3 regions of the Streptomyces sp. NPDC052773 genome follow, and region 2 is predicted to be linked to each of the others. Evidence: predicted binding sites of a transcription regulator. Region 2 holds the regulator's gene; each other region holds the start of a gene.

Region 1 (9,565 bases), on a different contig from region 2:
ACCGGGACACCCTGCTCGCCGCCAAGGCCTGCGGCATCACGCACGTGCCGCTGTGGAACGAGGAGGTCTTCGTCGATCGCTGGGAGTACCGCGAGTGGGACCGCAGCATCCACCGCGGCGACATCGTCCTCAGCCACTTCCGCGGCCGCGAGGACTGGGACGGCACCATGACCGACATGGCCCGCCGCTTCCTGAACAAGGTAACCGCCGAGGGCTACGCCGTGGCCCGCCTGGAGGACTACCTGTGAGCACCCACCGGGCACCCGACCGACGCCGGACCTTACACCCCCCGGCGCCCCGGCCCCTGGAACCCCGGCTCCCGACGCTCCGGCTCCTGGCGCCCCTGATCCTCGCCGCGCTGCTCCTGGTGACCGGCTGTGCCTCGGCGCAGGGTGTCCGGGGGGCGCCCGGATCGGCCCCCGACCGGGCGGGGCCGTCCGCGCCCGCGTATCTCCGCTGGGGCCTGGCGGCACCCCTGCCCCCGCCCCCGAAGCCCTCGCGCCCCACCCTGCCCGCGCGGGGCCTGCCACCGGTCGTCGACCGGGTCCCCACCCGGGACAAGGTCGTCTTCCTCACCTACGACGACGGCGCCGAGAAGGACCCCCGCTTCGTCGACCTGGTCCGCGAACTGCGCCTGCCGGTCACCATGTTCCTCACCGACAGCGTCGCCGGCCCCGGCTACGGTCACTTCGCCCGTCTCCGCGCGGTCGGCGCCGGCCTGCAGAACCACACCCTCGACCACGCCGCCCTGCGCGGCCTGCCGTACGCCGGGCAGCGGGCCGAGATCTGCGGCCAGCAGCGCAAGCTCCACACCCGCTTCGGCGTCCGCCCCCACCTCTTCCGCCCGCCCTACGGCACGTACGACGCGACCACGCTGCGCGCCGCCGCCGACTGCGGCATCCGCGCGGTGGTCCTCTGGCGCACCACCATGACCACCACCGACCTCACCACCCCCCGCCTCCACCCCGGCGACATCATCGCCGTCCCTGCGACGGAAACCCTGACCCCGACCCTGAAGGAGCGCACGGTGCACCTCCTGCGCCGTATTCAGGAGCAGGGGCTGACGGTCGGAAAGCTGGACGACTACCTGTAGCGAATCCGGTCCGTCCGGCGTTTGAGGACGAGGCCGTTCAGGGCGAAGCGGGGGCCTGGGGGCGGCAGCCGCCGGCGGAGGGCGTGCGAAACCCACGCACCGCGCGACCCGCGCTCACGCCGTGCCCCCTGACGCGCCGCACGGCAATTGGCACTCCGCTTGACCGAGTGCTAATCGCGGTCATAGTCTCGGCTCTGGCACTCCCCCTAGGAGAGTGCCAAACACGCGACGGGCAGGTCCGGCACCCGCGACGACGGATCGACCTGGTCGCCACCTCAGACAGTTAACCCCGTGAGATCTCCGAAGGGGGAGGTCGGATCGTGACGACCGCCAGCTCCAAGGTTGCCATCAAGCCGCTCGAGGACCGCATCGTGGTCCAGCCGCTGGACGCCGAGCAGACCACGGCCTCTGGCCTGGTCATTCCGGACACCGCGAAGGAGAAGCCCCAGGAGGGCGTCGTCCTGGCCGTGGGCCCGGGCCGCATCGAGGACGGCAAGCGCGTCGAGCTCGACGTCAAGGTCGGCGACGTCGTGCTCTACAGCAAGTACGGCGGCACCGAGGTGAAGTACAACAACGAGGAGTACCTCGTCCTCTCGGCTCGCGACGTCCTCGCGATCATCGAGAAGTAAGTCGTCACCTCGACGCACCCAGCTTTGCAACTGCGCCCCTGGCCCCCGCGACCCTAAGAAGCCGGGCGCCCGGGGCGCAGTCACTTTCACCCACATTCGAGAGGGCTCACGCTGTCATGGCGAAGATCCTGAAGTTCGACGAGGACGCCCGTCGCGCCCTCGAGCGCGGCGTCAACAAGCTTGCCGACACGGTCAAGGTGACGATCGGCCCCAAGGGCCGCAACGTCGTCATCGACAAGAAGTTCGGTGCTCCCACCATCACCAACGACGGTGTCACGATCGCCCGTGAGGTCGAGATCGAGGACCCGTACGAGAACCTCGGCGCCCAGCTGGTGAAGGAGGTGGCGACCAAGACCAACGACATCGCGGGTGACGGCACCACCACCGCCACCGTGCTGGCCCAGGCCCTGGTCCGCGAGGGTCTGAAGAACGTCGCCGCGGGTGCCTCCCCGGCCGCCCTGAAGAAGGGCATCGACGCCGCGGTGAAGGCCGTCTCCGACGACCTGCTCGCCACCGCCCGTCCGATCGACGAGAAGTCCGACATCGCCGCCGTGGCCGCGCTGTCCGCCCAGGACCAGCAGGTCGGCGAGCTGATCGCCGAGGCGATGGACAAGGTCGGCAAGGACGGTGTCATCACCGTCGAGGAGTCCAACACCTTCGGTCTGGAGCTGGACTTCACCGAGGGCATGGCCTTCGACAAGGGCTACCTGTCGCCGTACTTCGTGACGGACCAGGAGCGCATGGAGGCCGTCCTGGAGGACCCGTACATCCTCATCCACCAGGGCAAGATCTCCGCCATCGCGGACCTCCTGCCGCTGCTGGAGAAGATCATCCAGTCGAACGCCTCCAAGCCGCTGCTGATCATCGCCGAGGACGTGGAGGGCGAGGCCCTGTCCACCCTCGTCGTCAACAAGATCCGCGGCACCTTCAACGCCACCGCGGTGAAGGCCCCCGGCTTCGGCGACCGCCGCAAGGCGATGCTCCAGGACATGGCGGTCCTCACCGGCGCCACGGTCATCTCCGAGGAGGTCGGCCTCAAGCTCGACCAGGTCGGTCTGGACGTGCTCGGCTCCGCCCGCCGCGTCACCGTCACCAAGGACGACACCACGATCGTCGACGGTGCCGGCAAGGCCGAGGACGTGCAGGGCCGCGTCGCGCAGATCAAGGCCGAGATCGAGAACACCGACTCCGACTGGGACCGCGAGAAGCTCCAGGAGCGCCTCGCGAAGCTGGCCGGCGGCGTGTGCGTGATCAAGGTCGGCGCCGCCACCGAGGTGGAGCTGAAGGAGAAGAAGCACCGTCTGGAGGACGCCATCTCCGCGACCCGCGCCGCGGTCGAGGAGGGCATCGTCTCCGGTGGTGGCTCCGCCCTGGTGCACGCCTCCAAGGTCCTCGAGGACAACCTCGGCAAGACCGGCGACGAGGCCACCGGTGTCGCGGTCGTCCGCCGCGCGGTCGTCGAGCCGCTGCGCTGGATCGCCGAGAACGCCGGCCTCGAGGGCTACGTCATCACCTCCAAGGTCGCCGAGCTCGACAAGGGCCAGGGCTTCAACGCCGCCACCGGCGAGTACGGCGACCTGATCAAGGCCGGCGTCATCGACCCGGTCAAGGTCACCCGCTCCGCCCTGGAGAACGCCGCCTCCATCGCCTCCCTCCTCCTCACGACCGAGACCCTGGTCGTCGAGAAGAAGGAAGAGGAGGAGGCCACCGCGGGCCACGGCCACAGCCACGGTCACGCGCACTGACGCACCGCCTCGCAGGAAGGCCCGGCACCCCACGGTGCCGGGCCTTCCCGTTTCCCCTCGCGGGTCCCTGCGGCGCTAACGCTCCATCTCGTCCAGAGCGCCCAGCTGCTCCATCAGCCCCAGCCGGTCGTACTCCCACCAGCCCTCGGCGAGCTTGCCGTCCCCGCCGCACCGGAAGACGGTCGTCCCGCTCATCGACACTTCTCTCCCGGTGGCCGGAATACCGAGGAACTCTCCCTTGTGGCGCCCCTTCCAGAACCACCGCGCGCACACCCGGTCGCCCTCGGCGATCAGATCCTCGATGCTGAACTCGAAGTCGAAGCCGTCCCGCCAGACCCGCATCTCCCGCCGGACGTGATCCATGCCGATCACGTCCTCCACATTTGCCGGATCATGGTCGTGGTAGTGCTCCGACATCACCTCGTCCAGCGGCGGAGGCTCGCTCCCGGGCGTCGCCAGCAGCTCGAAGTACCGCCGCACCGTCGTGGTGAACAGCTGCTCGTCCCGCACCACGTCCAGATCGGTGAACGTCGGCATCTCGTCGCAGAGCGCGACCATCTCCCGGAAGATCCGGTCCGTCTCCGGCAGCTCGGAATTCCGCATCGCCTCCTCGTACGACGGGAACTCCACGATCTCGATGAAGTGCGACGCGTCCGACCGGTCCTTGCCGATCACACTGTGCGTCGCCGTCCGTTTCCCCTTGGTCTGCTGGACCCACCGGTCCATCAGCCGGTTCATCTCGTCGAACCGGCTGGTCTTGCAGTCGATCAGCTGTACGAAGGTCATGGTGCGCCTCCGGCCCTCCGGGTCCGGGTGGATCAGCACCATTCTCCTCCTTTGCGCTACCGCTGCACCCGGTGCTCCGGGCCGTACTTCCGGCCCGCCCGCGAGCTGATCCCGCCGAGCACCCCGCGCGGCACCAGCTTCGCCGCGCCCATCAGGACCTTGTAGCGCGGGTCCGGGATCGACAGCGACCGGCCGCGGGCCAGGTCCGCCAGCGCCGCCGCGACCAGCTTGTCCGCGTCGAGCCACATCCAGTTCGGGATGTTGTCCGTGCCCATCCCGGCCCGCTGGTGGAACTCGGTCCGCACGAAGCCGGGGCACAGGGCCATGAGCCGTACGCCGCTGCCCGCGAGGTCCTTCGCCGCGCCCTGGGTGAACTGCACGACCCACGCCTTGGAGGCGCCGTACGTCCCGCGCGGGAGGAAGGCCGCGACGGAGGCGACGTTGATGACGCCGCCCCGCCCGCGCTCGCGCATCGCCCCGGTCGCCGCGGAGGTCAGCCGGAGCACGGCCTCGCAGTGCACCTTGAGCATCTTCAGCTCGTCGGCCATCGGCACGTCGAGATAGCGGCCCTTGTGGCCGAAGCCGGCGTTGTTGACCAGCAGGTCGACCGGGTTCTTGCGGTCGGCGAGCCGGGCGGCCACCGCCTCGATGCCGTCGTCCTCCGCGAGGTCCGCCGTCAGCACCTCGGCCTCGATGCCGTGCCGGTCGTGCAGTTCGGTCGCCTGTTCCCGAAGGCGCTTGGTGTCCCGCGCCACCAGCACGAGGTCGTGTCCGTCAGCCGCCAGCCGCCGTGCGAAGGCGGCACCGATTCCCGCGGTCGATCCCGTAATCAGAGCCGTTGTCATGGGCCAAGGGTAGTGACCCGGACGACGGGCGTCCGTTCCCGTGACGCCCGTTCAGGAACCGTTATCCGGAGCGTTTTTCTCGGCATACGTCCTGGCCTTCTCCCGAATCTCCGGATGCAGCGCCTCACCCGCCGCGAGCAGCCGGGGCAGCAGCTCCCGCTCGGTGGTGACCGCGCGGAACTGGAGCGCGACCGTGATGTCGTGATCCGGGCGGTGGACGATCTCGACCGCGTCACCCGCGCGGATCGCACCCGGCTCGATCACCCGCAGATACGCGCCGGGCGCCCCGTGCCGCGTGAACCGCTTCACCCAGCCCCGCTCACCCAGATGGCCCTGGAAGGTACGGCAGGGAATGCGCGCGGACGTGACCTCCAGGACCACCCGCGGGCCGACCCGCCAGCGCTCGCCGATCCGCGCGCCGGACACATCGAGCCCCGAGGTGGTCAGGTTCTCGCCGAACGACCCGTTGCCCAGCGCGCGGCCCAGCTCGCGCTCCCACGCGTCGAGGTCCTCGCGGGCCACCGCGTAGACGGCCTGGGCGTCGCCGCCGTGGTGGCGCGTGTCGCAGACCGCGTCCCCGGCGAGCCCGCTCGCCCCCGCGCCCTCGAGCCCGGGTGCCGCCACCCGCACCGGCCCGTCCACCGGCCGCTTGTCGATGCCGGTCACGCCGTCGGGATGGTCGGTGTACGACACGGTCCGCGGCCGGCCCAGGTTCACAGACAGAAGCCTCATGGCGGCACGGTAGGCCCCGGCGACCAAAGTGTCGACGCATTATTCGCCGCCGTACCCAAGAACCACTTATGCTGGAGGGGTGATCGAGGCTCGTCATCTGCGCGTGCTGCGCGCCGTCGCCGCCACCGGCTCCTTCTCCGCCGCGGGGCGCGAACTGGGCTGCACCCAGCCCGCCGTCAGCCAGCAGATGAAGGCCCTGGAGACCTCCGTGGGCACGCCGCTGCTGGTGCGCAGCGGGCGGGAGATGCGGCTGACCCAGGCCGGCGAGGCGCTGGTGCGGCACGCCGCCGGGATCCTCGCCGGGCTCACCGCCGCGGAGGAGGAGGTCGCCGCCATCGCCGGCCTGCGGGCGGGCCGGGTGCGGCTGGTGTCGTTCCCGAGCGGCAGTTCCACCCTCGTCCCCACCGCCCTGGCCGCCCTGCGCGCCGCCCACCCCGGCACCCGGGTCTCCCTGGAGGAGGCCGAGCCGCCGCGGTCCGTGCAGCTGCTGCGCGAGGGCGACTGCGACATCGCGCTGGCCTTCCGCTACGAGGGGGCGGCGGGCGCCGAGGAGTGGGACGACCTCGTCGTACGGCCGCTGCTGACCGACCCGCTGGTCGGCCTCGTCCCCGAACGGCACCGGCTCGCCGGCGCGTCCTCCGTGCCCATCGCCGAACTCGCCGACGAGCCCTGGATCGCGGGCTGCCCGCGCTGCCGCGGCCAGCTGGTGGAAGTGTGCGAGAGCGCCGGTTTCACTCCGCGCATCGACTTCGCCACCGACGACTATCCGGCGGTGGTGGGACTGGTGGGCGCGGGTCTCGGTGTGGCCGTGCTGCCCCAGCTCGCGATCGAGTCCGTACGGCCCAGGGGTGCGCGGACGGTGACGCTGGAGCCCGCGGTGCGGCGGGAGGTCGTCGCGCTCACCCTGCCCGACCTGGCGCAGGTGCCGGCCGTCGCCGCGACGCTCGACCAGCTGGGCCGGGCGGCGGGGCGCTGACGGTTCCCCTCCGGGAGAACCTCCGGTCAAACCCCCCGGTCACACCCCCGTCATGAGTGAGGGCACGCCTGTGCGTGCCCCTCCTGGTGTTCCGTGTCGCGGAACACCGTTTTGAAGAAACGTTCCTTCAGTTGTTCGAAGCCGTCGTCCCGCCGGCTGTCGACGCCGGTACCAGCCGGTGACGTGCCCGCCCCATGAGCTCTTCGCGCTCGTCCTCGGTCAATCCGCCCCACACGCCGTACGGTTCACGCACGGCCAGTGCGTGGGCCGCGCACTGCGCGCGGACCGGGCACCTCATGCAGACCTCTTTGGCCGAGTTCTCGCGAGCGCTCCGCGCCGCCCCACGCTCGCCCTCCGGATGGAAGAAGAGCGAGCTGTCCACCCCGCGACAGGCAGCCAGCAGCTGCCAGTCCCACAGGTCCGCGTTCGGTCCGGGAAGGCGGGAGAAATCTGCCATTGCGTGACCCCTTGCAGCCGTTCTGTGCGGATACGGTGCCCACGACCGTACATCTACGATCTAAGGAGATGAAAATATGACTCATTGCGAATCTAGCCTCAGACACCAGCAGATGGGAAGAAATGGGGCTAAATGGGGCATGGTTGTGATGAAAGCTTGAGAGTCTGCCGTGCGTGTCTGCACCGTGTCCGCGCCCTCACGTAGAGTGCCGAAGATGGCACACGGCCCCGTAACTCTTTCGAGTGACCATCGTTGAGAGGGCGGAGGCGGTTGAAAAACACAAGTGCTCGGGCAGGCGTCCGAGACGGTCGACCGCACAGGTGACGATTTCGTACCAGCCTGGAGGCTCAAGGTGACGCGCATCAGCTGCGGAGGGCGGCCATGACTTCCGTCCTCGTCTGCGACGACTCCCCGCTTGCCCGAGAGGCGCTTCGCCGCGCGGTCGCGACCGTGCCCGGCGTGGAGCGCGTGACGACCGCGGCCAACGGCGAGGAAGTCCTCCGCCGCTGGGGCGCCGACCGCTCGGACCTGATTCTGATGGACGTACGCATGCCCGGTCTGGGCGGCGTCGAGACCGTGCGGCGGCTGCTGTCCGCCGACCCCGGTGCGCGCATCATCATGCTCACCGTCGCCGAGGACCTGGACGGAGTGGCCCTCGCGGTCGCCGCCGGCGCCCGCGGCTATCTGCACAAGGACGCCTCGCGCGCGGAGCTGCGGGCCACCGTGACGCAGGCCCTCGCCGACCCCACCTGGCGGCTGGCCCCGCGCCGGCTGCGCTCCGCCGAGATGGGCGCCGCGCCCACGCTCACCGCGCGTGAGATCCAGGTCCTGGAGGGCATGAGCCACGGCCGCTCCAACGCCGAGATCGGCCGCGAGCTGTTCCTCTCCGAGGACACCGTCAAGACCCACGCCCGGCGCCTGTTCAAGAAGCTCGGCGCGTCGGACCGCGCCCACGCGGTGGCACTCGGCTTCCGCTGGGGCCTGGTGCGCTGACCTGCCGGGTCGCTCGGGGCCCCGGGTTGGTGGTCCGGGCGGGGTGAACCTGGGTCGGGTCCCGGGTGGTCCTTGTGACGGTGCTCCCGGGCTGGTCCGTGTGAGGGTGCCCCCGATCGGGTCCGAGGGGAGAAACCCTGGACCGGTCCGAGCCGGGGCACCCAGCGGAGTGGCCCTGGGCGTCCGAGCCGGGGTAGCCGGGCCGGTTCCAGCGGGGCCGGCCTCGCGTCGGTTTCATCCAGGGCGGGTCGGCCGCCCGGCCGTCGGCACCTCGGCGGCGCGCCCGCAGGACCTGCGGCCGCACCCGCGCGGGTGGTCCGTACGGCGCGGAACGATCCACCCCGCGTGCCACGCGAGGCGGAGGAGGGAGTCGACGCGATGGGGACGTCCCCCTGCGCCCGCGTCCACGTCCACGCCCGCTCCGGAGCGCCTCGGCGTGCCGGGCCGGTCGAGCGTCGACTGTCGACGCCCGCCGGTCTGGAACCGGACTGCGTCCGCGCTCGCGCCCGCTCGGGGGTGCCTCGGCGGGCCGGGCCCGTGGAGCGTCGACTGTCGGTGCTCGCCGGACCGCAGCCGGGGCGCGTCCGCGCGCGCGTCGTCGTCCCGCTCGGGGACGGTCGCGGCGCCCTCACCACCACCATGCGCCGTCTCCGCCCCGGCGTTCGCGCCGGGTGCCGCGGCGGTGATGCGAGACACCCAGAGGGCGGCGCGCGACGCGCCGCCCTTGGCGTGGTGGCGGGCTCTGTGGGGCCGCGTGGTGTCCGCGCGGGGCGCTCCCTCGTTCGTGTGGTGCGGTGTGGCGGCTCCCGGCGGCCGTTCCTCGAGGTCTGCGTTCGCCGCGCAGTCGACTCTCCCCGCGCGGTGCCGGCCGAGGGCCGTGTGTGGTGCTCCGGGAGCGGGTCCGAGCGGGGCGGCGGGGCCGTAGGGCGTCCGCGCGGAGTGGGTGCGGGTGGGCTCGGACGGCGTAGTCGTCGCCCGCGTGGTGGAGGCATGGGCCCCGGCGGGGGAAAGCCCTGGCCGTGTGGTGTGCGGGCCGGGTTCCGGGGGCGGGGCGCGGGTGCCCGCTGCTTGTTTCGGCGCGGATGCCGCATCCTTGAGGTGTGGAGTTCCTCGGGGACGAGTCGGTCGAGCGGAAGGGGAGGGCGCAGGGGATGAGTTCCGGCGCACCTGCTCATAACGCTTCGGTGCACAACAACGGACGCGATGCCGCGCAGGGCGCGGCCGCAGGGCACGATGGACCGATGCGCGACGACGAGGCGGTCACTGCCCCCGGGTCGATCGGTGCGCTCGTCCATCGCGCCGTCGACGG
Region 2 (9,565 bases):
GAGATCGGTCAGTGCGGAGGACATGACGGCATGTTGTCACGTCCTCCGAACAAGTCCGAATCCGGGCGGCCAACTGGCATAGACCACTGGCACCCGCTCGGCATCCTCTCGGCGAAACCGAGGCTCAGCGACCGTTGAACGCGTCCTTCAGCCGCGAGAACAGCCCCTGCCGCCCCGGCTGACTGCGCCTGCCCGGGGGGCCACCCCCGGACCCCCGGCCGCCGCGACGCAGCATCCCGGCCCAGCCGCGCACGCGCGCACTCAGCGACCGTTGAACGCGTCCTTCAGCCGCGAGAACAGCCCCTGCCGCCCCGGCTGACTGCGCCTGCCCGGGGGGCCACCCCCGGACCCCCGGCCGCCGCGACGCAGCATCCCGGCCCAGCCGCGCACGCGCGCACTCAGCGACCGTTGAACGCGTCCTTCAGCCGCGAGAACAGCCCCTGCTGCCCCGGCTGGAACTGGCCCTGCGGGCGTTCCTCGCCGCGCAGCTTGGCCAGCTCGCGCAGCAGGCGCTCCTGCTCCGGGTCGAGCTTGGTCGGGGTCTGCACCTCAACGTGGACGACGAGGTCGCCCCGGCCGCCGCCGCGCAGATGGGTCACGCCCCGGCCGTGCAGCGGGATCGACTGGCCGGACTGGGTGCCCGGGCGGATGTCGACCTCCTCCATGCCGTCCAGCGTCTCCAGCGGCACCTTGGTGCCGAGGGCCGCCGCCGTCATGGGGATCGTCACCGTGCAGTGCAGGTCGTCGCCGCGCCGCTGGAAGGTCGGGTGCGGGAGTTCGTGGATCTCGACGTACAGGTCACCGGCGGGGCCGCCGCCGGGGCCGACCTCACCCTCGCCCGCGAGCTGGATCCGGGTGCCGTTGTCGACACCGGCCGGGATCTTCACCGTCAGCGTGCGGCGGGAGCGGACGCGGCCGTCGCCGGCGCACTCCGGGCACGGGTTCGGCACGACCGTGCCGAAGCCCTGGCACTGCGGGCACGGCCGCGAGGTCATGACCTGGCCCAGGAAGGACCGGGTGACCTGCGAGACCTCACCCCGGCCGCGGCACATGTCACACGTCTGCGCCGAGGTGCCCGGCGCCGCGCCCTCGCCGCTGCACGTGGCGCAGACGATCGCGGTGTCGACCTGGATGTCCTTGGTGGTGCCGAAGGCCGCCTCGTCGAGCTCGACCTCGATCCGGATCATCGCGTCCTGGCCGCGGCGGGTGCGCGAGCGCGGTCCGCGCTGCGACGCCGTGCCGAAGAAGGCGTCCATGATGTCGGAGAAGTTCCCGAAGCCCCCCGCGCCGAAGCCGCCGGCGCCCGCGCCGCCGCTCTGCGAGAGCGGGTCGCCGCCGAGGTCGTAGACCTGCTTCTTCTGCGGGTCCGACAGCACCTCGTAAGCGGCGTTGATCTCCTTGAACCGCTCCTGGGTCTTCGGATCGGGGTTGACGTCCGGGTGCAGCTCGCGAGCGAGCCGCCGGAAGGCCTTCTTGATCTCTTCCTGCGACGCGTCGCGGCGCACGCCGAGAACGGCGTAATAGTCCGTGGCCACCTACGACTCCGCCAGGATCTGTCCGACGTACCGTGCCACCGCTCGTACCGCTCCCATCGTTCCCGGGTAATCCATGCGGGTCGGTCCGACCACGCCGAGCTTGGCGACTGCCTCGCCGCCCGAACCGTAGCCGACCGACACCACCGACGTGGAGTTGAGTCCCTCATGGGCGTTCTCGTGACCGATGCGCACGGTCACGCCCGAATCCTTCGCCTCGCCCAGCAGCTTGAGGAGCACGACCTGCTCCTCCAGCGCCTCCAGGACGGGCCGGATGGTGAGGGGGAAGTCATGTCCGAAGCGGGTCAGATTGGCGGTGCCGCCGATCATCAGCCGCTCCTCGGTCCGCTCGACCAGCGTCTCCAGCAGGGTGGAGAGCACCGTCTGGACGGTGCCGCGATCCTCCGGTTCGAAGCCCTCGGGGAGATCCTGCACCAGTTGCGGCACGTCCGTGAAACGGCGGCCCGCGACCCGGCTGTTCAGCCGCGCCCGCAGATCCGCCAGGGACGTCTCGCCGAACGGCGCCGGGCAGTCGATCATCCGCTGCTCGACCCGTCCGGTGTCGGTGATCAGGACCAGCATCACCCGCGCGGGTGCCATCGACAGCAGCTCCACGTGCCGCACCGTGGACCGGGTCAGCGAGGGATACTGCACGACCGCGACCTGCCGGGTCAGCTGCGCGAGCAGCCGCACCGTGCGGGCCACGACGTCGTCGAGGTCGACGGCGCCGTCGAGGAAGTTCTGGATCGCGCGCCGCTCGGGCGCGGTGAGCGGCTTGACCTCGGCGAGCTTGTCGACGAAGAGCCGGTAGCCCTTGTCGGTGGGGATGCGCCCGGCGCTGGTGTGCGGCTGGGCGATGTACCCCTCGTCCTCCAGGGCGGCCATGTCGTTGCGGACCGTGGCCGGCGAGACGCCGAGGTTGTGCCGCTCGGTGAGCGCCTTGGAGCCGACCGGCTCCTCGGTTCCGACGTAGTCCTGGACGATGGCGCGCAATACCTGAAGCCGTCGTTCACTGAGCATCCGCGCACACCTCCAGCGGTCCGTCCGTCCCCTTGACGCTCCCCCTGGCACTCGCCCCATGTGAGTGCCAGCCTTACCGGGCCAGTGTACGGCCGTCGGGTACGGCCCGGGCAAGGCCGGTCCTGCGAGGTCGTGCGCTCGGGGGCGTCACGGTTAGCGTCGCGGGTATGACGGTGACTTGGGAAGAGCTGGGGTGGGAACGGCTGGCGACCGGGGTCGGCCGGTGCCGCCTGCCGGGCTGGGACTGCACGGCTGGCCTGGTCCTCGGCGAGGGCGCGGCGCTGCTGATCGACGCGGGGTCGAGCCTCGCGGAGGGCGCCCGGCTGCGGGCCGAGGCGGAGGAGATCTCCGGCCGGCGTGTGACCCATCTCGCCCTCACCCATCCCCACTTCGACCATGTCTTCGGCGCCGCCGCCCTGGCGGGCGCGGAGGTCTACGGCGCGGTCGGCGTGGACGCGGCGCTCACCTCCCGGCGGGCCCGGGCGGAGCTGCGGGCGGACGCGGTCCGCAACGGCCTGGACGAGGCGACGGCCACGGAGGCCGCTGACACGCTCGTCGCCCCCCGCCACCATGTCTCCGGCGAGTGGACCCTCGACCTGGGCGACGGCCGCCAGGTCCTGCTGGCCAACGTCGGCCCCGGCCACACCGCCCACGACCTGGCCGTGCTAGTCCCCGGCGAGACAGAGGTGGTCTTCTGCGGCGACCTGGTCGAGGAGTCCGGCGAACCCCAGGCCGGCCCCGACGCCGTCCCGTCCCGCTGGCCGGACGCCCTGGACCGGCTGCTGGCCCTCGGCGGCGAGGACGCGCTGTACGTCCCCGGGCACGGGGCCGTGGTCGACGCGGCCTACGTCCGCCGCCAGCGCGACGCCCTCGCGGCCCGGTTCGGCGTGTCGCGCTGAACCCGCCCGGCGCTGTCCATATCGTCATTCGAATGCGCCAGTACTCCCCCGACCTGACACCGCCCTGGAAGAAGCCCCAGCCGGTCCCCGAGGTCCCGGCCGAGCCCGGCCTGGTGGTCGAGGAGCCCGCGACCGGCTTCTGCGGCGCGGTCATCCGCTGCGAGGCGGGCACGGTCACCCTGGAGGACCGCTTCGGCAAGCACCGGGTGTTCCCGCTGGAGCCACGGGGCTTCCTGCTGGAGGGCAAGGTGGTCACCCTCGTCCGGCCGCCGTCCTCGGCTCCCGTACGGCCCACCCGCACCGCCTCCGGCTCGGTCGCCGTCCCCGGCGCCCGCGCCCGCGTGGCCCGCGCCGGCCGGATCTACGTCGAGGGCCGCCACGACGCCGAGCTGGTGGAGAAGGTCTGGGGCGACGACCTGCGCATCGAGGGCGTGGTCGTGGAGTACCTGGAGGGCGTGGACGACCTCCCGTCGATCGTCGAGTCCTTCGCCCCCGGCCCGGACGCGCGGCTGGGCGTCCTGGTGGACCACCTGGTGCCGGGCTCGAAGGAGTGGCGGATCGCCCAGTCGGTGACGAGCGAGCACGCCCTCGTGGTCGGCCACCCGTACATCGACATCTGGCAGGCGGTGAAGCCGTCGGCCCTGGGCATCCCGGGCTGGCCCGAGGTCCCGAAGGGGCAGGACTGGAAGACCGGGGTGTGCCGGGCGCTGGGCTGGCCGTCGGACAACACCGGGGCGGTGTGGCAGGCGATCCTGAAGCGGGTGGGGTCTTACAAGGATCTGGAGCCGGAGCTGCTGGGGCGGGTCGAGGAACTGATCGACTTCGTCACGGCACCGCCGGCCTAGGACCTGGACCAAGCCCGGGGCTCAGTCCACCAGATCCCTGACCACCGCGTCCGCCAGCAACCGCCCCCGCAGGGTCAGCACCGCGTGCCCCCGCTCGTACGGCTCCTCGTGGAGCAGTCCCTCGGACAGCGCTCGGCGGGATGCCTTCAGGCCCTCCTCGCGGAGGAGGCTCAGCGGCACGCCCTCCCGCAGGCGCAGTTCCAGCAGGATGCGCTCGACCCGGCGGTCCTCGTCGGACAGCAGCTCGCGGCCCGCGCCCGGGGAGCGGCCCTCCGCCAGCGCCGCCGCGTACGCGCCCGGGTGCTTGACGTTCCACCACCGCACGCCGCCGACGTGGGAGTGGGCGCCGGGGCCCGCGCCCCACCAGTCCGCGCCGCGCCAGTACAGCTCGTTGTGCAGGCAGCGGCCGGCCTCGGAGGTGGCCCAGTTGGAGACCTCGTACCAGTCGAAGCCCGCCGCCGAGAGCCGCTCCTCGGCGATGAGGTAGCGGTCGGCGTGGACGTCGTCGTCGGTCATCGGGATCTCGCCGCGGCGGATCCGCCGGGCGAGTTGGGTGCCCTCCTCGACGATCAGCGCGTAGGCCGAGATGTGGTCGGGCCCGGCGCCGAGGGCGGCGTCCAGGGAGGCCCGCCAGTCGTCGTCGGACTCGCCGGGGGTGCCGTAGATCAGGTCGAGGTTGACGTGCTCGAACCCGGCCGCGCGGGCCTCGGCGACGCATGCCTCGGGGCGCCCGGGGGTGTGCGTGCGGTCCAGGACCTTCAGCACGTGCTGCCGGGCGCTCTGCATGCCGAAGGAGATCCGGTTGAAGCCGCCTTCCCGCAGCTCGGCGAGGTAGGCGGGGTCCACGGACTCCGGGTTCGCCTCCGTCGTGATCTCCGCGTCCGCGGCCAGCCCGAACTCGTCGCGGATCGCCGCCAGCATCCGTACGAGATCGGCGGCGGCCAGCAGGGTGGGCGTACCGCCGCCGACGAAGACCGTGCGGACCTCGCGCGGGTCGTCGCCGAGGACCTTGCGGGCGAGCCGGATCTCGTCGACGAGCGTGTCCGCGTAGTTGTCGCGGGAGGCGAGGACGCCGCCGCTGCCGCGCAGCTCGGTGGCGGTGTAGGTGTTGAAGTCGCAGTAGCCGCAGCGGGTCGCGCAGTAGGGGACGTGCAGATAGAACCCGAGGGGGCGGCCGGCGGCCCCGGCGAGCGCGGACGCGGGCAGCGCGCCGTCGGCGGGGACGGGCTCGCCGTCGGGGAGTGCGGAAGGCATGTCCCCCATTGTCCCGCACCGCCGACCCGTCCCGACCCGTCCGGTTCCGGCCTACGACGGCCGCTCGGCCTGGAGGACGAGCAGCGCGAGATCGTCCTCCGGCGGGGTGCCGCCGAAGTCGTGCACCTGCTGCCGGATCCGCTCGGCGATGTGCTCTGCGCTCAGGCCCGCGCACCCGGCCAGGGCCGCCGCCAGGCCGTCGCCGTCGTCGAACTGGCGGCTGCCGCAGCGGCGCTCGGTGACGCCGTCGGTGACACACAGCAGGGTGTCGCCGGGGTGCAGCTCGAAGGTCTCGCTGGTGTACGTCTCGTCCTCGACGACGCCGAGCAGGGTCTGCGGGCGGGCGACGGTGCGGACGCCGCCGTCGGGGCCGAGGAGGAGGGGGAGGGGGTGTCCGGCGGAGGCGAGGGTGCAGCGGACGCCGCCGTCGAAGGGGACCAGCTCGCCGTAGAGGAGGGAGAGGAAGCGGGTCTGCGGGCCGTCGCCGGGGGGCACCGGGCCGGCGAGGGCGCGGGCGGCGGCGTCGGCGGCCTCGGTGGCGTCGTCGAGGAGGAGCTGGTTGAGGCGGTCGAGGACGTCGGCGACGCGGTAGCCCTCGCGGGCGAGCAGGCGGAGCCAGGGGCGGGCCAGTCCGATGACGACGGCCGCCTCCGGGCCCTTGCCCTGGACGTCGCCCACGGCGAAGCACCAGCGCCCGGCGCCGGCGGGGAAGAGATCGTAGAAGTCGCCGCTCGGTCCGCCCTTGTCGCAGGGTTCGTGGACGAGGGCGCTGCGCATCCCGGGGATCTCGGCGACCGCTCCGGGCAGCAGCCCGCGTTGCAGTACGGCGCTGATGGTGGCCTGCCGGGCGTACTGCCGTGCCGCGCCGATGGCCAGCGCGACCCTGCGGCTGAGGTCCTCCACCAGTCCGGTGACCTCGTCGGGCAGCCCGTCCGCTCCGGCCCGTCCGACGACCAGCGAGCCGAGGGGCCGGCCTCCGGCGATCAGGCGGAAGGAGAGGGCGGTGCCGGGGGCGGTGCCGCCGTCGGCGGTCGGGGGCGGCGCGTCGGGCCACGGTGCGTCGCCCAGTGCCTCGGCCGGCCAGGGGTAGGGCGTCGGCCCGCCGGCGTCGGGTTCGTCGTTGGTCCGGGGCGGTTCCTTCTCCAGGGCCAGGCGCAGGTTCTCCAGGTGGTCCTCGTTGGCGTGCCAGACGCGGGCGAGGCGGGGGCCGGGGGCGCCCGGGGCGCCGTCGGTGCGGCGGCCCCGGCCCATCGACTCGTCCTCCAGCCAGATCGCGCACCAGTCGGCGAGCCGGGGCACGAGCAGCTGGCCGGTGAGCGCGGCGACCAGGTCCTCGTCGAGCTGCCCGGCGAGCAGGTCGGACGCCTCGGCGAGGAAGGAGAGGGCGCCCCGCCCGAGCCATTCGCGGTCGCGTTCGGCGCGGCGGGGCTCGGGGGCGAGGAGTCCCGCGACGGTCAGGGAGTCGCCGGAGCCGGAGTCCTCCGGGTCCGGGGGATCCTCGCCGGTCATCCGCGCCCACACCGTCTTGGCGCCCCGGCGGTAGGTCACGCCCCAGGATTCGCAGAGGGCGGCGACGAGCCGTAGTCCGCGGCCGTACTCGGGGGTGCCGTGGCCGGGTTCGGCCGCGCCGTCGCGGGGGGCGCGGGAGGGGTGCCGGTCGGTGATCTCGACGACGAGCGCGCCGGTCTCCGGCTCCAGCCGGCAGGCGAGTTCCACGTCGGTGCCGGCGTGCACGACGGCGTTGGTGACCAGTTCGCTGACGACGACGGCCGCGTCCTCGCCGGCCCGGTCCGCTCCGGGCAGCCCGAGGTCGGCCCACTCGCGTAACGCGGTGCGCAGCAGCCGGCGGGCGGCGCCCGGCGCGTGGGGGCCGCCCGCCAGGGTCGCGCGCGCCTCCCACGGCTCGGGCGGGTGCGTGAGGACGGCGTCGGTCTCCGACGGCCTCGGAGACTCCCGCTGTGTCGGTATGGCCCCCATCTCCAGCTCCCCGGGCAGTCGGTCGATGCTGCCGACAGGGTGACAGACCGACCCCGCCCGGACGCACGGAGTTACCGAAGTGGGTCGCCATGAGTGAGATCCGTGCGCCGCACCTGGTCGAATCCGGACCGATGACGGCTGGATTCGAGCGTCTGAACTATGCCCCTGGCCCAGTCTCTTCCGGACCGGGCCAGGGGACGGCCGCGCGGGCGGGTGCGGCCGTCACGCGGGCGGGTGGGGCCTCCGCGCGGGCGGGCGGGGCCTCCGCGCGGAGGGGCGGGGCTTCGCGGCCTTCCTACGCCTCGCGGGTGCCCTCGTACATCTCCTCGATGAGGTGCTTGTACTCCCGCTCCACGACCGGTCGCTTGAGCTTGAGGCTCGGGGTGATCTCGCCGTGCTCGACGTCGAGGTCGCGCGGCAGCAGCCGGAACTTCTTGATCGTCTGCCAGCGCTGCAGGCCCGCGTTGAGCTGCTTGACGTAGCCGTCGACCATCTCGACCGTCCGCGGGGCGGCGACCACCTCGGCGTACGACTTGCCCTCCAGGCCGTTGTCCTTGGCCCAGCCGAGGATCGCCACCTCGTCGAGGGCGATCAGCGCGGTGCAGAAGTTCCGGTCGGCGCCGTGGACGAGGATGTTGGAGACGTAGGGGCAGATCGCCTTGAAGGAGCCCTCGATCTCGGTCGGCGCGATGTACTTGCCGCCGGAGGTCTTGAACAGGTCCTTCTTGCGGTCGGTGATCCGCAGGTAGCCGTCGGCGGACAGCTCGCCGATGTCGCCGGTGTGGAACCAGCCGTCCGGCTCCAGCACCTCGGCGGTCTTCTCGGGCAGCCCGTGGTAGCCCTCCATGATGCCGGGGCCGCGCAGCAGGATCTCGCCGTCCTCGGCGATGCGGACCTCGGTGCCGGGCAGCGGCTTGCCGACCGTGCCGGTGCGGTAGGCCTCGCCGGGGTTCACGAAGGACGCGGCGGAGGACTCGGTGAGGCCGTAGCCCTCGAGGATGTGGATGCCCGCGCCGGAGAAGAAGTAGCCGATCTCAGGGGCGAGGGCGACGGAGCCGGAGACGCAGGCGCGCAGCCGGCCGCCGAACGCCTCGCGCAGCTTGGAGTAGACGAGCTTGTCGGCGACCTTGTGCTTGGCGGACAGTCCGAAGGGGGCGCTCGCGGTGCCGGTGCGGCGGAAGTTGTCCTGGGTGACCTTGGCGTACTCGCGGGCGACCTCGGCGGCCCACTTGAAGATCTTGTACTTGGCGGGGCCCCCGGCCCGCGCCTTGGCGGCGACGCCGTTGTAGACCTTCTCGAAGATGCGGGGGACGGCCGCCATGTACGTCGGCTGGACGACCGGCAGGTTCTCGATGATCTTGTCGACGCGGCCGTCGACGGCGGTGACGTGGCCGACCTCGATCTGCCCGGAGGTGAGCACCTTGCCGAAGACGTGCGCGAGCGGCAGCCACAGGTACTGCACGTCGTCGGGGCCGACCAGGCCGGTCGCGGCGATCGCCTTCGCCATGTACGACCAGTTGTCGTGCGGCAGCCGCACGCCCTTGGGGCGGCCGGTGGTGCCGGAGGTGTAGATGAGGGTGGCCAGCTGGTCCTTGGTGATCGCGCCGACCCGCTGCTTGATCAGCTCGGGGTCCTTCTCCAGCCGGGCGGTGCCGCGGGCCTGGAGTTCGTCGAGGGTGAGCACCCAGTCGTCGCCGGTCTCGGCGCCGGCGGGGTCGATGACCACGACATGCGTCAGCTCGGGCAGCTCGGCGCGCTTCTCGCGGGCCTTGGCGAGCTGCTCGGCGTTCTCCGCGATCAGCACCCGGCTGCCGGAGTCGGCGAGGATGAACGCCGACTCCTCGGCATTGGTCTGCGGATAGATCGTGGTGGTGGCGGCGCCCGCGCACATGATGCCGAGGTCGGCAAGGATCCACTCGATCCGGGTCGCGGAGGCCAGCGCGACGCGCTGTTCCGGCTGGACGCCCAGCTCGATCAGTCCGGCCGCGATGGCGTGCACCCGCTCGGCGGCCTGCGCCCAGCTCAGCGACTTCCAGTC
Region 3 (9,565 bases), on a different contig from region 2:
GGAGCATCCGGAAGTACTCCGGGGGCGCCCAGGGAGTGTGCGAGAAGTGGCCGATGCGCAGGTCGGGGCGCAGCTCGCGGAGCATGCCGGGGACCAGCACCAGGTGGTAGTCCTGCACCAGCACCGCCGCGCCCTCGGCCGCCTCGGCCGCCAGCGCCTCGGCGAAGGCGCGGTTGTACGTCTCGAAGGACGCCCACTGGCGGCGGAACCCGGCGTCGAAGGCCGGCTCCAGCGGCGTCTGGTACAGCATGTGGTGGACGAACCACAGCACCGAGTTCGCGATGCCGTTGTAGGCGTCCGCGTGCACCTCGGCCGGGATGTCCAGCATCCGCACGCCGTCCTCGCCGATCCCGCGGCGCACCGCCTCCCGGTCGCCGTCGCCGAGCGCGGAGCACACCCACAGCGCGCCCGCCTCCGGTCCGATCGCCGACAGACCCGACACCAGCCCGCCGCCGCCCCGCTTGGCGTGCAGCGAGCCGTCGTCACCGATCCGGTAGGAGACGGGACCCCGGTTGGAGGCCACCAGTACCTGTGCAGCACCTGACGTCGAAGCCATGGTCCTCAACCTAGCCCGCCCCCCAACCGCTCAAACGTACGGTTCGGCCGTATACAGGCGGTCCGGCGTGTTACGCCACCTTGCGGGCCGCGTACTCCGCGATCTCCACCATCGGCGGACGCTCCTCCGTGTCCACGGAGTACGTCCGCGGCTCGAAACCGCCCTCCACCCGCTCGAACTGGGTCAGCGACGGCCGGACCAGATGCCCGCGGGCCAGCCGCAGCTGGGCCGTGCGGTAGATCGCGGCGGCCATCCGCCCGAGCGCCTGCCCGTCCTGGTGCCGGTGCTTGCGCACCCCGACGTCGACCTGGGCGAGCGCGTCCAGGCCGACCAGGTGCAGCGCGTCGACCAGCATGCCCAGCTCCACGCCGTACCCGACGGGGAACGGGAGCTGTTCCAGCAGCGAGCGGCGGGCCGCGTACTCGCCGCCGAGCGGCTGCACGAAACCGGCCAGCTGCGGCCAGTGCATGTTCAGCAGCGGGCGGGCCATCAGTTCGGTGACCCGGCCGCCCTGACCGGCCGCGCCGCCGAGGGGGCGGTCGTACATCGCCTTGACCAGGTCCACGTCCGGGTCGGTCAGCAGCGGGCCGACGATCCCGGAGACGAAGTCGGACGAGAAGTCCCGCAGGTCCGCGTCGACGAAGCAGACGATGTCACCGCTCGTCACGAGCAGGGACCGCCACAGCACCTCACCCTTTCCGGGGACGGCCGGAAGACGCGGCAGGATCTCGTCGCGGTGAACCACCCGGGCGCCCGCGGCGGCGGCCACCTCGGAGGTGCGGTCGGTGGAGCCCGAGTCGACCACGACGATCTCGTCGACCAGCGGCACCTGCCGCATCAGGTCGTGGCGGATGACGGCGACGATGTCGCCGACCGTCTCCTCCTCGTTGAGCGCGGGCAGCACGACGCTGACCGTCTGGCCCGTGGCGCGTTTGGCGGCCAGGATCTTGTGGAGCGGGCGATCGGCCACGGACCAGGAGCGGGTGCTCAGCCAGCGCTCGACTTCTTCCAGCACGGTCGGCGGCTCCTCACTGTCGGGATTCCTCTGTGATCCATCTCGCGGTTCGGACGACTATCTCAACTGTCCTGGCCTTCGGTTACAGTCGTGGGCAACGCGGATGACCATCGCATGTCCGGGGTCGACCGCCGTTAACAACCACATACAGCTCATCCAGAGGGGCAGAGGGACACGGCCCGATGAAGCCCCGGCAACCCTCCAGCCGGTCTCGTAGATCGTCGTTGATCATTCCGCGAGGCTCCCCGGCTAGGGAAGGTGCCAAATCCGTCTCACGGCGAAGTGCGTCGTGAGGAAGATGAGGAGAAAGGGCCTCGCCTCACATGGCTGTGCAGACTGTTGCAAGCACCACTGATTCCGCTGCCGCCGCTTCGGCGGACGCTTCCACGGTAGACCTCGGCCCCGCCGCTGCGCTGTCCTGCCGGGAATGCGGCCACCGCGTCCCGCTCGGCCCGGTCTTCGCCTGCGAGGAGTGTTTCGGCCCGCTGGAGATCGCTTACGACTTCTCCGCGTACGACGCCGAGAACCTGCGCAAGCGCATCGAGGCGGGCCCCGCGAACATCTGGCGGTACGCGCCGCTGCTCCCCGTCCCGGCCGACGTGGCCGACAAGCCGAACCTGAACCCGGGCTGGACCAAGCTCGTCCAGGCCGACAACCTGGCGCGCGAGCTGGGTGTCGAGCCCGGCAAGCTCTTCGTCAAGGACGACTCCGGCAACCCGACCCACTCCTTCAAGGACCGTGTGGTCGCCCAGGCCCTGGAGGCCGCGCGCGCCTTCGGCTTCACCACCCTCTCCTGCTCCTCCACCGGCAACCTCGCCGGTGCCGTGGGCGCCGCGGCGGCCCGCGCCGGCTTCCGCTCCTGCGTGTTCATCCCGCACGACCTGGAGCAGGGCAAGGTCGTCATGGCCGCGGTCTACGGCGGCGAGCTCGTCGGCATCGAGGGCAACTACGACGACGTGAACCGCTTCTGCTCCGAGCTGATCGGCGACCCGGCGGGCGAGGGCTGGGGCTTCGTCAACGTCAACCTGCGGCCGTACTACGCGGAGGGGTCCAAGACCCTGGCGTACGAGATCTGCGAGCAGCTCGGGTGGAAGCTGCCGGACCAGATCGTGGTGCCCATCGCCTCCGGCTCCCAGCTCACGAAGATCGACAAGGGTCTCCAGGAGCTGATCAAGCTGGGGCTCGTCGAGGACAAGCCGTACAAGATCTTCGGTGCGCAGGCCGAGGGCTGCTCGCCGGTGTCGGCCGCGTTCAAGGCGGGGCACGACGTCGTCCGCCCGCAGAAGCCGGACACCATCGCCAAGTCGCTGGCCATCGGCAACCCGGCGGACGGGCCGTACGTCCTGGACATCGCCCGGCGCACGGGCGGCGCCGTGGAGGACGTGAACGACGAGCAGGTCGTCGACGCGATCAAGCTGCTGGCCCGCACCGAGGGCATCTTCGCGGAGACGGCGGGCGGCGTGACGGTCGGCGTGACCCGCAAGCTGATCGAGAACGGCGTCCTCGACCCCACGAAGACCACCGTCGTCCTGAACACCGGCGACGGCCTGAAGACCCTGGACGCGGTGGCCGGCACCGGCCTCACCGCCACCATCCGCCCGAACCTGGAATCCTTCCGAGAGGCTGGCCTCGCATGAGCGTGACCGTTCGCATCCCCACCATCCTGCGCACCTACACCGGCGGGCAGGCCGAGGTCACCGCCGAGGGGGCCACCCTCGCCGAGGTCATCGCCGACCTGGAGAAGAACCACACCGGCATCGCCGCCCGCGTGCTGGACGACCAGGGCAAGCTGCGCCGGTTCGTCAACGTGTACGTGAACGACGACGACGTCCGCTTCGAGCAGGGCCTGGAGACGGCCACGCCGGACGGCGCGGGCGTCTCGATCATCCCGGCGGTCGCCGGCGGCTGACGGCCGCCGGCGGCTACCGCCAGCCGCCGGCGAGTTCGCCGCTGTCACACACCGTTCATCGAATTGCCCCCTCCGTGAGAGATGCGGAGGGGGCAATTCCATGTGATTGAGCGCGGTAGAGTTGGGGAACCCGCTCCACTTTCCGAGATGAAGCTGCGTCGAGATGCAGCCAAAATCAGCGGCCCTTTCGCGCCTTTCGTTCCTTATGCCGGGCCCGACTTGCCCGGAATCCGGGTGAATTCTTCGTAAATTACCGATCACCGGTGCCCGGATTTCTCGTCCGATTGACCTGTTGCAGACGGCAGTTGGACAGATACATTCAGCCGCGGTCGACGCGTTCCGGCGCACGCCCCCGATGACTGGGGGGTGAGGTCTGACCCGGATCCGCGAAGTGTGGATCTGTGCAAGGGCCAGTAATAGGGGAGTTAGGCATGGCTCAGGGCACCGTCAAGTGGTTCAACGCGGAGAAGGGGTACGGCTTCATCGCGGTCGACGGTGGTGCGGACGTCTTCGTCCACTACAGCGCGATCCAGATGGACGGGTACCGCACCCTGGAAGAGGGCCAGCGGGTCGAGTTCGAGATCTCGCAGGGTCAGAAGGGCCCGCAGGCCGACATGGTTCGCGTCACCGCCTGAACATTTATGTTGCGAAGGGCTCGCACCGCACGCCGGTGCGAGCCCTTCGGCGTGCGCGGGGAGGCGCGGGGGCGCACGGACGCCTCACCGCGGTTCCCCTGTTCGCCCACCGCTGAGTGGCTTCCGACCCCCGAGAGCCGCTTGCACTCGATGGGGCCGAGTGCTAATCATTGGCGTTAGCACTCTGAAGGTGAGAGTGACAACGAAGGACCGGGTCGGTGAGGCCGCGGGCCGGGTGGGGCAAGGAACCACACGGCAGGCAGGCCGTCCGTCGCGGGCGCGGGCGCGGTCCGAAGGAATCACCCCCAGTCCTGGAGGGACCACTTCACATGGCCAAGATCATCGCGTTCGACGAGGAGGCGCGGCGCGGCCTCGAGCGCGGCATGAACCAGCTCGCGGACGCCGTCAAGGTGACCCTCGGCCCCAAGGGCCGCAACGTCGTCCTCGAGAAGAAGTGGGGCGCCCCCACGATCACCAACGACGGTGTCTCCATCGCCAAGGAGATCGAGCTCGAGGACCCGTACGAGAAGATCGGCGCCGAGCTGGTCAAGGAAGTCGCCAAGAAGACGGACGACGTCGCCGGTGACGGTACGACCACGGCTACGGTCCTCGCCCAGGCGCTGGTCCGCGAGGGTCTGCGCAACGTCGCCGCCGGTGCCAACCCGATGGCCCTGAAGCGCGGTATCGAGAAGGCCGTCGAGGCCGTCTCCGGCGCGCTGCTCGACCAGGCCAAGGAGGTCGAGACCAAGGAGCAGATCGCCTCCACGGCCTCCATCTCCGCCGCCGACACCCAGATCGGCGAGCTGATCGCCGAGGCCATGGACAAGGTCGGCAAGGAAGGCGTCATCACCGTCGAGGAGTCCCAGACCTTCGGTCTGGAGCTGGAGCTCACCGAGGGTATGCGCTTCGACAAGGGCTACATCTCGGCGTACTTCGCCACCGACATGGAGCGCATGGAGGCAGTCCTCGAGGACCCGTACATCCTCATCGCCAACTCCAAGATCTCCAACGTCAAGGACCTGCTCCCGCTCCTCGAGAAGGTCATGCAGTCGGGCAAGCCGCTGCTGATCATCGCCGAGGACGTCGAGGGCGAGGCCCTGTCGACCCTGGTCGTCAACAAGATCCGCGGCACCTTCAAGTCCGTCGCCGTCAAGGCCCCGGGCTTCGGCGACCGCCGCAAGGCCATGCTCGGCGACATCGCCATCCTCACGGGCGGCGAGGTCATCTCCGAGGAGGTCGGCCTCAAGCTGGAGAACGCGACCCTGGACCTCCTGGGCCGCGCCCGCAAGGTCGTCATCACCAAGGACGAGACCACCATCGTCGACGGCGCCGGCTCCGCCGACCAGGTCGCGGGCCGCGTGAACCAGATCCGCGCCGAGATCGAGAACAGCGACTCGGACTACGACCGCGAGAAGCTCCAGGAGCGTCTGGCGAAGCTGGCCGGCGGCGTGGCCGTCATCAAGGCCGGTGCCGCCACCGAGGTGGAGCTCAAGGAGCGCAAGCACCGCATCGAGGACGCCGTCCGCAACGCGAAGGCGGCCGTCGAGGAGGGCATCGTCGCCGGTGGTGGCGTGGCCCTCATCCAGGCCTCCTCGGTCTTCGAGAAGCTGGACCTGGAGGGCGACGAGGCGACCGGCGCCCAGGCCGTGAAGCTCGCGCTCGAGGCCCCGCTGAAGCAGATCGCCGTCAACGCCGGCCTCGAGGGCGGCGTCGTGGTGGAGAAGGTGCGCAACCTGACCCCGGGTCACGGTCTGAACGCCGCGACCGGCGAGTACGTAGACCTGGTCGCCGAGGGCATCATCGACCCGGCGAAGGTGACCCGTTCCGCGCTGCAGAACGCCGCCTCCATCGCCGCGCTGTTCCTCACCACCGAGGCCGTCATCGCCGACAAGCCGGAGAAGGCCGCCGCGCCGGCCGGCGGCGGCATGCCGGGCGGTGACATGGACTTCTGATCGGTCCCCGATCGATCCGGTCCTTTTGCCGAGGGCGGTATCCCCAGTTCCCGCTGGGGGTGCCGCCCTCGGGCGTGTCCGGGGTCACAGGAGCGGGGCGGAATCCGGAACCGGGCGGGCCGGTTAAGGATCGTTGCACACGCACATACCACTTGGTACCCAAGGAGCCCTCAGGTGACCGTCACCGCCGACACCCCGGCCGCCCGTGCCGCGCAGATCCTCGCCCGCCCCGTCTCGATCAACGGCCTGACCGTCCGCAACCGGATCGCGATGGCGCCGATGACCCGCCAGTTCTCCCCGGGCGGCGTCCCCGGCGCGGACGTCGCCTCCTACTACGCCCGCCGGGCCGCCGCGGGTGTGGGCCTGATCGTCACCGAGGGAACCTACGTCGGTCACGCCTCGGCCGGGGAGAGCGACCGGGTGCCCCGGTTCCACGGTGAGGAGCAGCTGGCCGGGTGGGCGAAGGTCGCCGAGGAGGTCCACGCGGCGGGCGGGAGGATCGTGCCGCAGCTGTGGCACATCGGCATGGTCCGCAAGGCCGGCCGGCCGCCGTTCCCCGAGGCGCCCGCCGTCGGCCCCTCCGGGGTGCGGCCGGACGGCACCGAGGGCACCGGCGAGGCGATGACCCAGCGGGACATCGACGAAGTCGTCGGCGCCTTCGCCGAGGCCGCCGCGGCGGCCGAGCGCATCGGCTTCGACGGGGTCGAGCTGCACGGCGCGCACGGTTACCTCATCGACCAGTTCCTGTGGGCGGGCACCAACCGCCGCACCGACGCCTACGGCGGCGACCCGGTGGCCCGCACCCGGTTCGCGGCCGAGATCGTGGCGGCGGTGCGCGAGACCGTCTCCGCCGACTTTCCCGTGATCTTCCGCTTCTCCCAGTGGAAGCAGGAGGCGTACGACGCGCGGCTCGCCAAGACGCCGGAGGAGCTGGAGGCGATCCTCACTCCGCTCGCCGCGGCGGGTGTCGACGCCTTCCACGCGTCGACGCGCCGCTACTGGCTGCCCGAGTTCGAGGGCTCCGACCTCAATCTGGCCGGCTGGACGAAGAAGCTCACCGGCAAGCCGGCCATCACCGTGGGGTCGGTGGGGCTCGACGGTGACTTCATCCGTGCGTTCGCCGGTGAGGGGTCGCCTGTCGGCAGCATCGACAACCTCCTCGACCGGCTGGAGCGCGACGAGTTCGATCTGGTCGCGGTGGGGCGTGCGCTGCTCCAGGACCCGCTGTGGGCTCAGAAGGTGCTGGAGGGCCGCTTCGACGAGCTGGCGCCGTACGACGCGGCGGCGGTGCGGACGCTGAGCTGAGGCGGCTTTCCGCTGTGGGCAGTCGTGCCGCCCCGGCGGCATGACTGCCCACAGCCACGTCGGCGCCCCGCGGCGGTCTACGCCGCGCCCGCGCGGCCCAGCACCCTTCGCTGGGCCGCCTCCACCTCCAGGCGGGCGTCCGGGTCGCCGCCGCGGGCACGGACGGCGGAGCGGACCAGGGACAGGTAGAAGAGGGTGGGGGCGCAGGGGGCCCAGGACTCGGGGGGCTGGGCGTGGATGAAGGTGAGGACCGAGTCGGGGTCGGCGGGGACGAAGGCGAAGGCGTCGTGTTCCCACTTGTCCTCGATACCGAGGCTCCAGCGGGCGCGCAGGTCCTCCTCGGTGAGGTCGGGGAGGACCGCGCGGAAGAACGCCGCCCACTGGTTGTTGCGCAGGTCGAGGCCGAAGCCGAGGAGTTCGAGGTCGACGTTGTCGGAGGCCTGGACGGCGAGTTCCTCGCGCAGCGCGCGCCGCGCCACCGCGTGCAGGCTGATGCGGCCGTCGGGGGACAGGTCGTGGTTGGCGGCCAGGCCCTCGTTGGCGGAGGAATTCCAGCGGGAGCGGTTGGGGCCGACGACCCGGGCGCTGCGGTGGGAGAAGAGCATCTTGCCGTCGCCGCCGGTCTCGACGGCGACGTTCACGCCGAAGCTGCAGAACATGAACGGCGGCGCGTCGACCGGGTCCCGGCTCTCCAGGTACTGCTGGCGCAGGGTGAGCCCGTTCTCCTGCTTGCGGTCCAGGTTGATCGAGGTGGTCAGGAAGTCGTAGTAGTCCGCGTCCCGGAGGGTGAGCGTGGCGACCGGCTCCTCCAGGGCGTGGGTGCGGGTGACGACGAGCCGTTCCACCGCGAAGCGGGGGTTGTTCCAGCGGTGCGGCTCGCCCGCCGCCTCCTTGCGGCGTTCCTCGTCCTCGATGGCGCGCCGCCAGCGGGCGATCTCGTCGGGGAACTCCACCCGCTCGGGGATGTACCGGATGCGGACGTTCTCCTCCAGGATCGGCCGGGTGCCGTCGCCCTCGAAGAGATGGCAGTCGGTCTGCCTGCCGACCACGGTCACCTTTTCCCGCTGAGCCATCAACTGCCCCTTCAGTAAGATGTGTTGCCGGGCTTGTGCTCGGGTCATGCTACGGGGCGGGGGGTGGACTTTGTCCCGGTCTGCGTTACTGGAGGCGGCGCGGGGAGAAGGGCTCGTCGCGACCGTCGCCGTCGACGGCTACGAGGACCCGGTCCGGCCCGGCGCCCGTGACCTGGCCCTGGTCCAGGACGCGCGGCGCAGGTTCACCGATCTCGTCAGCCCCGGACTCGGTTTCGGGCGGCAGCTTCGGCTCGACCGGGCGGGCGCCACCCGGGACGCGCTGTGGGCGGGACTGGCGGAGTTCGGCGCGCACCCGGCCCGCCGCAAGATCCTGTACTGGACCGGTCACGGCGTCGACCTCGGCGCCGACGGCTACTACCTGGCCTGCCGGGACAGCTGGGCGACCGGCGCCTTCGACCCCGCCCGCGCGATCGCCCTCACCGACCTGGTCGACCAACTGCTCGCGCCCGGCGCCGAGGCGGACACCCTGGTCGTCGTCGACGCCTGCTCCGCCCACGGCCATCTGCGCCAGGCCCTGGACCGGGCGCTCAGCAGGGAGCGGGAGACGGTCCGCACCGCCTACCGCGAGCGCGGCCACGGGTTCGTGGTCGTCGGCACCTCCGGCGTCGGCCGTCCCATCCCCGAGGGCCAGTGGGTGGACTGGCTGGACGCGGCCCTCGCCGACCCGGGCGTGCGGATGGCGGACCATGTACGGCCGCTGGAACCGACCGCGCTCTACCTGCCGGTGGAGTATCTGACGGAGGCGGTCGACCTGCGCGCCGCCGCGTCCGGACTGGACGAGCCGGAGGAGCGGCCAGGCCAGGTCGAGGTGCGGTCCCTGCCCAACAGCTTTCTGCACAACCCGTACTACCAGGACGACGACCAGCCGCAGCGCACCGCCCGGCTGCCCGGCGACGACACCCGCCCCTGGCAGTCGACCGGGCACCTCGGCCTGGAGGACGGCGGCGACCTGGAGCGGGTCTTCGCCGGCCGGCACGGCCCGCTCAGCCGCCTGGTCCGCTGGCTGGACACCTACTCGCAGGGCCTGCTGGCGGTGACCGGCCCGGCCGGTTCGGGCAAGACCGCGCTGCTCGGCCGGCTGGCCCTGATGTCCGTACCG

The links. The regulator HrcA, encoded in region 2, represses chaperone genes, less so after heat shock. The targets are predictions, from matches to a motif close to TTNGCACTCNGNNNNNCNGAGTGCNAA.
Region 1: the regulator HrcA is predicted to act here: its motif matches at 1,241-1,267, upstream of groES (co-chaperone GroES).
Region 3: the regulator HrcA is predicted to act here: its motif matches at 4,256-4,282, upstream of groL (chaperonin GroEL).

What each region holds. Positions count from the first base shown of each region.
Region 1 is NZ_JBITZX010000006.1:261,837-271,401, forward strand. It holds gene ACIG0D_RS16345 (polysaccharide deacetylase family protein) at 1-248, shown strand, start outside; gene ACIG0D_RS16350 (polysaccharide deacetylase family protein) at 365-1,093, shown strand; gene groES (co-chaperone GroES) at 1,414-1,722, shown strand; gene groL (chaperonin GroEL) at 1,839-3,467, shown strand; gene ACIG0D_RS16365 (ester cyclase) at 3,543-4,253, opposite strand; gene ACIG0D_RS16370 (SDR family NAD(P)-dependent oxidoreductase) at 4,310-5,098, opposite strand; gene ACIG0D_RS16375 (MOSC domain-containing protein) at 5,150-5,830, opposite strand; gene ACIG0D_RS16380 (LysR family transcriptional regulator) at 5,910-6,806, shown strand; gene ACIG0D_RS16385 (WhiB family transcriptional regulator) at 6,934-7,263, opposite strand; gene ACIG0D_RS16390 (response regulator transcription factor) at 7,645-8,256, shown strand; gene ACIG0D_RS16395 (sigma-70 family RNA polymerase sigma factor) at 9,498-9,565, shown strand, end outside.
Region 2 is NZ_JBITZX010000001.1:575,102-584,666, reverse strand. It holds gene ACIG0D_RS02725 (nitronate monooxygenase) at 1-24, opposite strand, end outside; gene dnaJ (molecular chaperone DnaJ) at 399-1,535, opposite strand; gene hrcA (heat-inducible transcriptional repressor HrcA) at 1,536-2,552, opposite strand; gene ACIG0D_RS02710 (MBL fold metallo-hydrolase) at 2,720-3,451, shown strand; gene ACIG0D_RS02705 (DUF3097 domain-containing protein) at 3,484-4,296, shown strand; gene hemW (radical SAM family heme chaperone HemW) at 4,318-5,550, opposite strand; gene ACIG0D_RS02695 (SpoIIE family protein phosphatase) at 5,602-7,527, opposite strand; gene ACIG0D_RS02690 (AMP-dependent synthetase/ligase) at 7,823-9,565, opposite strand, start outside.
Region 3 is NZ_JBITZX010000003.1:170,527-180,091, forward strand. It holds gene ACIG0D_RS08715 (trehalose-6-phosphate synthase) at 1-556, opposite strand, end outside; gene ACIG0D_RS08720 (glucosyl-3-phosphoglycerate synthase) at 627-1,571, opposite strand; SAM riboswitch class I at 1,721-1,876, shown strand; gene thrC (threonine synthase) at 1,895-3,208, shown strand; gene ACIG0D_RS08730 (MoaD/ThiS family protein) at 3,205-3,480, shown strand; gene ACIG0D_RS08735 (cold-shock protein) at 3,912-4,115, shown strand; gene groL (chaperonin GroEL) at 4,445-6,067, shown strand; gene ACIG0D_RS08745 (NADH:flavin oxidoreductase) at 6,242-7,372, shown strand; gene ACIG0D_RS08750 (translation initiation factor 2) at 7,450-8,445, opposite strand; gene ACIG0D_RS08755 (AAA family ATPase) at 8,516-9,565, shown strand, end outside.